4 regions of the Enterobacter cloacae subsp. cloacae ATCC 13047 genome follow, and region 2 is predicted to be linked to each of the others. Evidence: predicted binding sites of a transcription regulator. Region 2 holds the regulator's gene; each other region holds the start of a gene.

Evidence for each region. The regulator LexA, encoded in region 2, represses DNA repair genes until DNA is damaged. The targets are predictions, from matches to a motif close to TNCTGTATGTACATACAGNA.
Region 1: dinG (ATP-dependent DNA helicase DinG) is a predicted target of LexA. The motif match lies at 1,235-1,254, and genes of this name have one in related genera.
Region 3: metR (HTH-type transcriptional regulator MetR) is a predicted target of LexA. The motif match lies at 985-1,004, and genes of this name have one in related genera.
Region 4: umuD (translesion error-prone DNA polymerase V autoproteolytic subunit) is a predicted target of LexA. The motif match lies at 1,325-1,344, and genes of this name have one in related genera.

What each region holds. Positions count from the first base shown of each region.
Region 1 is NC_014121.1:2,980,448-2,982,650, forward strand. Features, by position in the region: gene dinG (ATP-dependent DNA helicase DinG) at 1-1,220, opposite strand, end outside; gene ECL_RS14380 (PAAR domain-containing protein) at 1,862-2,203, opposite strand, start outside.
Region 2 is NC_014121.1:310,184-312,386, forward strand. Features, by position in the region: gene plsB (glycerol-3-phosphate 1-O-acyltransferase PlsB) at 1-356, opposite strand, end outside; gene ECL_RS01460 (diacylglycerol kinase) at 511-879, shown strand; gene lexA (transcriptional repressor LexA) at 988-1,596, shown strand; gene dinF (MATE family efflux transporter DinF) at 1,661-2,203, shown strand, end outside.
Region 3 is NC_014121.1:5,088,903-5,091,105, reverse strand. Features, by position in the region: gene ECL_RS24730 (carboxylate/amino acid/amine transporter) at 1-112, shown strand, start outside; gene metR (HTH-type transcriptional regulator MetR) at 1-953, opposite strand, end outside; gene metE (5-methyltetrahydropteroyltriglutamate--homocysteine S-methyltransferase) at 1,069-2,203, shown strand, end outside.
Region 4 is NC_014121.1:2,300,494-2,302,696, reverse strand. Features, by position in the region: gene umuC (translesion error-prone DNA polymerase V subunit UmuC) at 1-890, opposite strand, end outside; gene umuD (translesion error-prone DNA polymerase V autoproteolytic subunit) at 874-1,308, opposite strand; gene ECL_RS11030 (LysR family transcriptional regulator) at 1,458-2,203, opposite strand, start outside.

The DNA.
Region 1 (2,203 bases), 2.6 Mb from region 2:
GAGGCCAGTCGCCAGAGTTTGCTTTGCGCTTCAAACATGCCCAGCGCACGGTTCATTTGCAGCAGAATACGGTGCAAACGCACCACGTCATGGGTGCCGGTCTTTTCACTGAGATCGTTTAAGAACATCTCGGCCAGGCCGCGCAGCTTTTCCAGATGCTTCGCCAGCTGCTGGCAAATCTCCATCACCTCGTCCGGCAACTCCCCCATGGCAAAACGGTGCTCTGCCTCCTGAGTCGCCGGGAGATACAGATTCAGAATGTTGTTCAGGGATGCGATAAGGCCGTAGACCTCTTCACAGTGTTCACTCAGACGCTCGGGCACCGCCAGCGGCGGCGTGGTTTTGGGACGGAACTGCTCCATGCAGGTGGCCACCAGCTTGCAGAACAGATCGAGCTGCAGGCGGAACCACGGGGCCGTGATTTCAGCACTCATCTCCAGCGCATCCCGGGCTACGTCAGGCAAATGGTGGCCTTCATCAAGCACCAGCAGCAGGTTTTTCGGCTCCGGCAGCACCGCCTCGCTCTCCAGCGCCGCCATCACCAGCGCATGATTGGCGACCACCACTTCCGCTTCCTGGATCTCCCGCCGGGCGACAAAAAACGGGCACTCGCGGTAGTAGTGACAGTTACGGTTGAGGCAACTGGCTTTATCGGTGCTGAGCCTGCGCCATAAATCATCGCCGATGGCCTGGCTGGTGTGATCGCGCAAACCGTCCCACCTGTAGCTGTCGAGATCGGCTTTCAGCTTCGCACACTGTTCCTGCTCCGCCTTGTTGTTTGGCGTCAGTTCGTCATCAAGAAACGCCAGCAGATCCTGCTGGGTGGGCTCACTGCTGGCGAGCGCCGCCAGGTTACGCGGGCAGACATAACGTCCGCGGCCAAAGGCGGCGGTAAAACGCAGCTCGGGGATAATTTTGCGCAGCAGCGGCAGGTCTTTGCTGAAGATCTGATCCTGTAGCGCCACGTTAGCGGTGCTGATCACCAGCGTCTTTTGTTCTTCCCGCGCAATAGCGATGCCCGGGATTAAATAAGAGAGGGTTTTACCGACCCCGGTTGGCGCTTCAATCGCCAGATGTCGCCCGTCGTCACCGGCGAGCGTTTTTGCCACATCGGCAATCATCTGCCGCTGTGGTGCCCGGGGGATAAAGTCGGGGATCTGCTGCTGGAGTGCCTTATACCAGGCACCAATCTGCGCTTTCAGCGCCGCGGTTAAAGCCATCGGAAAACCTGAAATACTGTATAAACAGCCACTATTGTGGCACTTTATTTTCGTCACCGCAAAAAGAAAAGCCCGGCTTTACGGCCTAATGCCGATCGTTTAATAGTATTTGAACGATCCTGCCAGTAAGAGACAATCCAGGTTCATTCCCTCTAAACCCGGATTTTTTATGTCTGAATACGATATGCAGGCTCTGTCTCCGTCTGGCTCACGGTTCCTGTTGAGGATGCACGAGCGCCCTGATAAGCCACGTTGTAATGACATAACCCCGAATGATGTCTCGCCACTCCGCTTGATCGTATATCACCAATCGGACATTAGGTTTGTTATGCCTAAAATCAGGGATAAGGGGGCAAGGCTAGATCACTCCAGCCTTTGGCGATTATCTCACTTTCTTGAAAATGAGCAGAATCAACACGGTAGTAACAACGTAACCGAAGAGCGAAACATGAATCAGTCTGTCGTAATACTGATCAAATTCAGCAACCACAGCATTACAGGCTTCAATCGTGATCGTCTTTTCGTTGAGTATGTCTGTGTATTTTCTCGTTATCCCATAATCTAAAACAATAACCAAAATGGATGCTATGTAAATGAAAGAAATAGTGATTATGCTTCCCCATCGGATGATAAATTTTGTTCTACTCGTCAAGGTCATATGACCCCCCCAAGACGCCACCAACCGTACCGCCAGAATAACCAGACGCTGAACCTAATTTTGAGGCTCCCGCTGCAAGGTTTTTCTCTATAGCGTTTTCTTCACCAGCAGTGTAATTGTCTATGTTTGGATACTGTTCTTTGAATTCGTTGGTAACTTCAGTTACTTGCATCGAACTTAGGCTACTGCTTTTGCGAATAAGATAATTTTGTAGAGACAAAGGCACTGCAAAGTCTTCCTCGCTTTCAATCGGTAATTGCGTTGTAGTCGATGTGTAGCTTGTTTCGAAAACGTTTGAGCCTGATTTACGAATTACCTGAACAGT
Region 2 (2,203 bases):
TCCAGATCGGGATTGCTGCGATGCAGGTCGAGATAGTCGTGGAACAGCTTAATGGACTCTTCTTTTGGCGTGTAATAGGTAAACACGCGTGGCCCACCGTGAATGAACACGTATCGCGGCAACAGCGTACCGTCGACTTCTAACGGTTCAAGCGGGTCAGGTAAATCATGCGCCAGACACTGGGCGCGAAGCGTCAGCAAGTCTGCCTTCGAGTTATAAGGCAAAACATACATAATAGGGCGCGACGTATCGAGCCCCAATTCCAGCGCGGGTTCTGCTGGGATAGACTTACTTTTTACCAGGACGCTTAATGGTAAATTAAGTAATTTGTAGTAAATTCGTGGCCAGCCAGACATAAACGATGTAAAGCCTCTGGTTAATAATGCAATTGCGGCGCAAGGATAACAGAAAGCGCGCGAAATTACTGTTGTTACCCGTCATACTTCAGGCTACAGCGCAACACGTTGCGCCTCCTGTTATTGACGCTATTTCAAATAAAAGGTTCTTTTAATGGCCAATAATACCACTGGGTTAACCCGTATCATTAAAGCTGCTGGCTATTCCTGGAAAGGTTTTCGCGCCGCTTGGGTCAACGAAGCCGCGTTTCGCCAGGAGGGTGTCGCCGCGATTGTCGCGGTGATTATCGCCTGTTTCCTTGATGTTGATGCCATTACCCGCGTGCTTCTGATCGGCTCCGTGCTGTTGGTGATGATAGTGGAAATTCTTAATAGCGCTATTGAGGCCGTTGTGGACCGTATTGGCTCTGATTTCCACGAACTTTCTGGCCGGGCAAAAGACATGGGCTCTGCTGCCGTGTTGCTGGCGATTATCACTGCGGTCATCACCTGGGTCACGCTGCTTTGGTCACATTTCCGATGAGCCTCGAGGAATAATTAAGTCCCTGGTTTTTTGTGCAGTTTTTGGTTCCAAAATCGCCTTTGACTGTATATACTCACAGCATAACTGTATATACACCCAGGGGGCGGAATGAAAGCGTTAACGACCAGGCAGCAAGAGGTGTTTGATCTCATTCGGGATCATATCGGCCAGACGGGTATGCCACCCACGCGTGCGGAAATCGCGCAGCGTCTGGGCTTCCGTTCTCCGAACGCTGCCGAGGAACACCTGAAAGCGCTGGCGCGTAAAGGCGTAATTGAGATTGTATCGGGTGCTTCACGCGGTATCCGCCTGCTGGTGGAAGAAGAGACGGGCATTCCGCTGGTGGGGCGCGTCGCGGCAGGTGAACCTCTGCTGGCGCAACAGCATATTGAAGGCCACTACCAGGTTGATCCCGGCATGTTCAAGCCGAGCGCGGATTTCCTGCTGCGTGTAAGCGGTATGTCCATGAAAGACATCGGTATTCTTGACGGCGATCTGCTTGCGGTGCATAAAACGCAAGACGTGCGTAACGGCCAGGTTGTGGTGGCACGCATCGATGATGAAGTCACCGTTAAACGCCTGAAAAAGCAAGGTAATACGGTTCAGCTGCTGCCGGAAAACAACGAGTTTTCCCCGATTGTGGTAGACCTCCGCGAACAAAACTTCTCTATCGAGGGGCTGGCGGTAGGGGTCATTCGCAACGGAGAATGGCTGTAATCTCATCCTGACAGGCTACGGATCTGCCGTGGCCTGATTCTTTATCCACTCCCGGTATTTTTTCATGTCACTGCTTACGGCATCCGATAAGGCATTGTGGCGTCTTGCACTGCCGATGATTTTTTCCAATATCACCGTTCCTCTGCTGGGGCTGGTGGATACGGCAGTTATTGGTCACCTTGATTCACCCATCTATCTGGGCGGTGTGGCGATTGGCGCGACGGCGACCAGCTTCCTTTTTATGCTCCTGCTCTTTTTGCGCATGAGTACCACCGGGCTTACGGCGCAGGCGTACGGTGCTAAAGATCCTTTGCGTCTGGCGCGCGCGCTGGTTCAGCCGTTAATTCTGGCGCTTGGGGCAGGCGCGTTAATCGCTATATTACGTACCCCACTGATTGATCTGGCGCTGCATGTCGTTGGCGGCAGCGAGGCGGTACTGGAGCAGGCACGACGCTTCCTTGAAATTCGCTGGCTCAGCGCGCCCGCGTCGCTGGCCAATCTGGTTCTGCTGGGGTGGTTACTCGGCGTGCAGTATGCCCGCGCGCCCGTAATCCTGTTGGTGGTAGGCAACCTCCTCAACATCGTGCTCGATCTCTGGCTGGTGATG
Region 3 (2,203 bases), 540 kb from region 2:
TATTGGGGGAGCGGTGATCCTGGCTTCGCTGTGGGTACATCGCCGTTGGGTCGCTCCGCGCTCCGCACAAACGGAAGATGGTCGCACGCGTGGTTCCGCGTTGAGCGAATAAACGCTTCCGTGATCGGCTGACGCTGCTCGCCATCGCGCACGGCGGCGTACAGCCGGCTCCACAGTCCTTCTCCCAGGGTTTTGGTGACCACCAGGCCCTGGCGTTCAAAACTCTCTACCACCCAGTGCGGCAGCGCCGCGATGCCCATTCTGGCGGCAACCATCTGAATCAACAGCAACGTATTATCCACGCTTTTCAGCTGTGGGCTGATGCCCGCCGGCTGCAGGAAATGGCGCCAGATATCCAGGCGACTGCGCTGCACCGGGTATATCAGCAGCGTTTCAGTCGCCAGGTCTTCCGGGGTGATACGCGTCTTGCTGGCCAGCGGATGATCCGGTGCCAGCACCAGACGCACCTCATAATCGAACATTGGCGAATAATGCAGGCCGCTACGCGGCAGAATGTCTGACGTCATCACCAGATCCAGCTCGCCCTGCTGGAGTGACGGCTGCGGGTCAAACGTCACGCCGGAGGTAAAGTCCATTTCTACCTGCGGCCACTTCTGGCGGAAGTTCTCAAGCGCGGGGGTCAGCCACTGAATACAGCTGTGGCACTCAATGGCGATACGCAATTTAGTTTGCTGCGGCTCATTGCAGGACTGAAGCGCGCTGGCAATTTGCGGCAGCACCTGATTTGCCAGCTGCAGGAGGATCTCGCCCTGGGGAGTAAAGCGCAGCGGCTGGCTCTTACGCACAAAAAGACGAAAGCCGAGACGTTGTTCCAGATCGCTGAACTGGTGAGAAAGGGCGGACTGAGTCTGGTGCAGTGAGGCCGCCGCCGCCGCGAGAGAACCGCAGTTTCGCAACGCTTGTAGCGTTTTCAGGTGTTTTATCTCGATCATGAAAGTCCTTCACTTCGCCATGAACATTTTGCGCTTGAGGAATATACAGTACCTGCCAATTATAGATGTGTAAACATCTGGACGTCTAAATAACGAATTTCACAAGGGGCATGACATGACAATCCGCAATCACACTCTCGGTTTCCCTCGCGTTGGCCTTCGTCGCGAGCTAAAAAAAGCACAAGAAAGCTACTGGGCAGGAAACACCACGCGTGAAGAGCTGCTGGCAGTGGGCCGCGAACTGCGTGCCCGCCACTGGGAGCAGCAAAAACAGGCGGGCGTAGACCTGCTGCCGGTGGGCGATTTCGCCTGGTACGACCATGTTCTGACGACCAGCCTGCTGCTTGGCAATGTCCCGGCTCGTCATCAGAACAACGATGGATCGGTAGATATCGACACGCTGTTCCGCATCGGCCGTGGCCGTGCGCCAACCGGTGAGCCAGCGGCAGCGGCGGAAATGACCAAGTGGTTTAACACCAACTATCACTATATGGTGCCGGAGTTTGTTAAAGGTCAGCAGTTCAAACTGACCTGGACCCAGTTGCTGGATGAAGTGGACGAAGCGCTGGCGCTGGGGCACCAGGTGAAACCGGTGCTGCTGGGGCCAGTGACCTACCTGTGGTTAGGAAAAGTCAAAGGCGAGCCGTTCGATCGTCTGAGCCTGCTGAAGGATATCCTGCCGGTCTACAAACAGGTGCTGATTGAGCTGGGCAAACGCGGTATTCAGTGGGTGCAAATCGACGAACCGGCGCTGGTGCTCGAACTGCCGCAAGCGTGGCTCGATGCCTTCAAACCGGCTTACGATGCACTGACCGGGCAGGTGAAGCTGCTGCTTACCACCTACTTTGAAGGTGTGACGCCGAACCTCGGCACCATCACCAAATTGCCAGTGCAGGGCCTGCACGTTGACCTGGTGCATGGAAAAGATGATGTTGCAGAACTGCACAAGCGCCTGCCAGCGGAGTGGCTGCTCTCTGCCGGGCTGGTGAACGGTCGTAACGTCTGGCGCGCCGATCTGACAGAAAAATATGCTCAGATTAAGGACATCGTCGGCAAACGTGAGCTATGGGTGGCCTCTTCGTGTTCACTGCTGCACAGCCCTATCGATCTCAGCGTTGAAACCCGCCTGGATGCGGAAGTGAAAAGCTGGTTTGCCTTTGCCTTGCAGAAATGTGAAGAGCTGGCTCTGCTGCGTGACGCCCTGAACAGCGGTGACACGGCGGCGATTACCGAATGGAGCGCTCCGATTC
Region 4 (2,203 bases), 2.0 Mb from region 2:
GCATGCGGGCTGGTGCGAATAAAGACGCTGATATAACAGCAAAACTGTTTCTCTTCGCGCAGCTTCTCGGCGGCGCGTTCGGCATAGGCGCAGATCGCCTGGTGCATATCGTCATACCGGGTGATACGGCTGCCGAAGGAGCGGCTACAGATGATTTGTTGCTTTGTTGGCGAAAACTCTTCCAGCGCCAGACACGGTTCACCGCGTAACTCGCGGGCGGTTCTTTCCAGCACGACATTAAAGTGTTTACGGATCACCCAGCTTGAACATTCCGCCAGATGCAGGGCAGTCTCGATCCCCATCAGATTCAGTTTTTTGCTAATCCTGCGCCCGACGCCCCACACTTCGCTGACCGGTACCAGTGACAGCAATTTACGCTGACGATCGATATTCGATAAATCCACCACACCGTTGGTTTTCTTCCAGGTTTTGGCGGCATGGTTAGCCAGCTTGGCTAAGGTTTTGGTGGGCGCGATACCGACCCCGACCAGCAGGCCGGTCTCTTTGTACAGGCGCTGGCGGATAGCCTGACCGAACGCCTCCAGAGACATACACTGGCTGACGCCCGTCAGATCCAGAAAGGCTTCATCAATCGAGTAGATCTCCACTCTCGGGGCCATCTCTTCGAGAATGGTCATCACCCGGCGGCTCATATCCGCATACAGCGCATAATTGGAGCTAAAGACGTGTACCTTCTGGCGTCTCAGCTCATCCTTCAGCTTGAAGTAGGGACCGGCCATGCCGATCCCCAATGCTTTTGCTTCTGCTGAACGTGAAATGATACAGCCATCGTTGTTTGAAACGACCACCACGGGTTTCCCCTTAAGGTCGGGCCGAAACGCCGTCTCGCAGGAGGTGTAAAAACTGTTTACGTCAACGAGCGCGAACATGGCGGTTAGCTTTCAGGGTAAACGTCACAACGCCGAAGATCTCCAGTTCGTCTTCTGCGGCAAAAAAGACCGGCGCGTAATCAGGATTATGGGGGATGAGCTGAAGACGCGGATGCGTTTGCAACTCCTTCACGGTAAATTCGCCCGCGACCGCCGCAATCACAATATCGCCATGAACGGCGGTTAACGAACGGTCAACCACCAGCAGGTCACCATGGCTGATGCCTGCGCCGATCATCGAATCACCGCTCACCCTGACAAAATAGGTCGCGCTGGGGTGTTTGATCACCAGCTTGTTCAGATCAAGGCTATCCTCGACATAATCCTGAGCAGGGCTGGGGAAGCCACAGGGCACCCGCTCCATAAACAACGGAAGCAATAGCGTGGCATCAGGCCCCAAAGGAGAGATCAACTGCATAATGGTTAACTCATATTACTGTGTTTATATACAGTATTCATGATTAACCAGAACGATCAAGAGACGGGAGGGGAATTTTCCGGAACTCGTTGAAAGTCGAAAATTTTTAGTTCAACAAGGCGCGCTGGCGAGTATGCATCCTGGAAAGTTTAATTTTTCTTAATTATTTCATGCAGTAGCTGTTCTATGGCCCTCACAACGCTTCTGACCCTGTGTGGAATAAAGCGAGCGTCCGGATAAACCGCATAGAGAAAGCGGTCGGGTAACCGCCACGCGGGGAGTACCTGCACCAGCGTGCCGGTTTGCAACGCCCGTGCCGCGAGCGGTAGTTGCATACCGCCAATACCCATGCCTGCCTCCAGCGCCTGTAACAGGGCGTCGCTGGTATTGGCGCGGAAAACGGTATTCACTGCAATATCAATCGTTTCGTCATCAGAAACCAGGCGAAGAGGTGCGTCCAGCGGGATGCCGCTGAATCGTACGTGGGGAAGCGCCGCCAGCGCGTACACGGACTCTACCGGCGGGAATGACGGGGCGGCAAAGAGCGGCGTTTCAATGCGTGCCAGTACGCGTGCGGCATGGGCTTGTGGAGGCTCCGCGCTCAGCCGAAGCGCCACATCCACCCCTTCGGTGACCAGATCGGCGATGCGGTCATCAAGCGAAACCTGCAGATGTAATTCAGGATTCATGCGCTGTAGCGTCAGCAGGCGCGGCAACACGAGCTGGCCCAGGCCGCTCGGCAACTGCACATGTACGGCCCCCTGATATTGATGCTCAACCGGGTTCAGGCGTCGCTCTGCTTCCTGCATGGCCTCCAGCACAAGCTGCATATCCCGCCGGTAACGCTCACCCTGCGCGGTGAGCTTCATCCTGCGCGTTGTACGATGCAGCAACA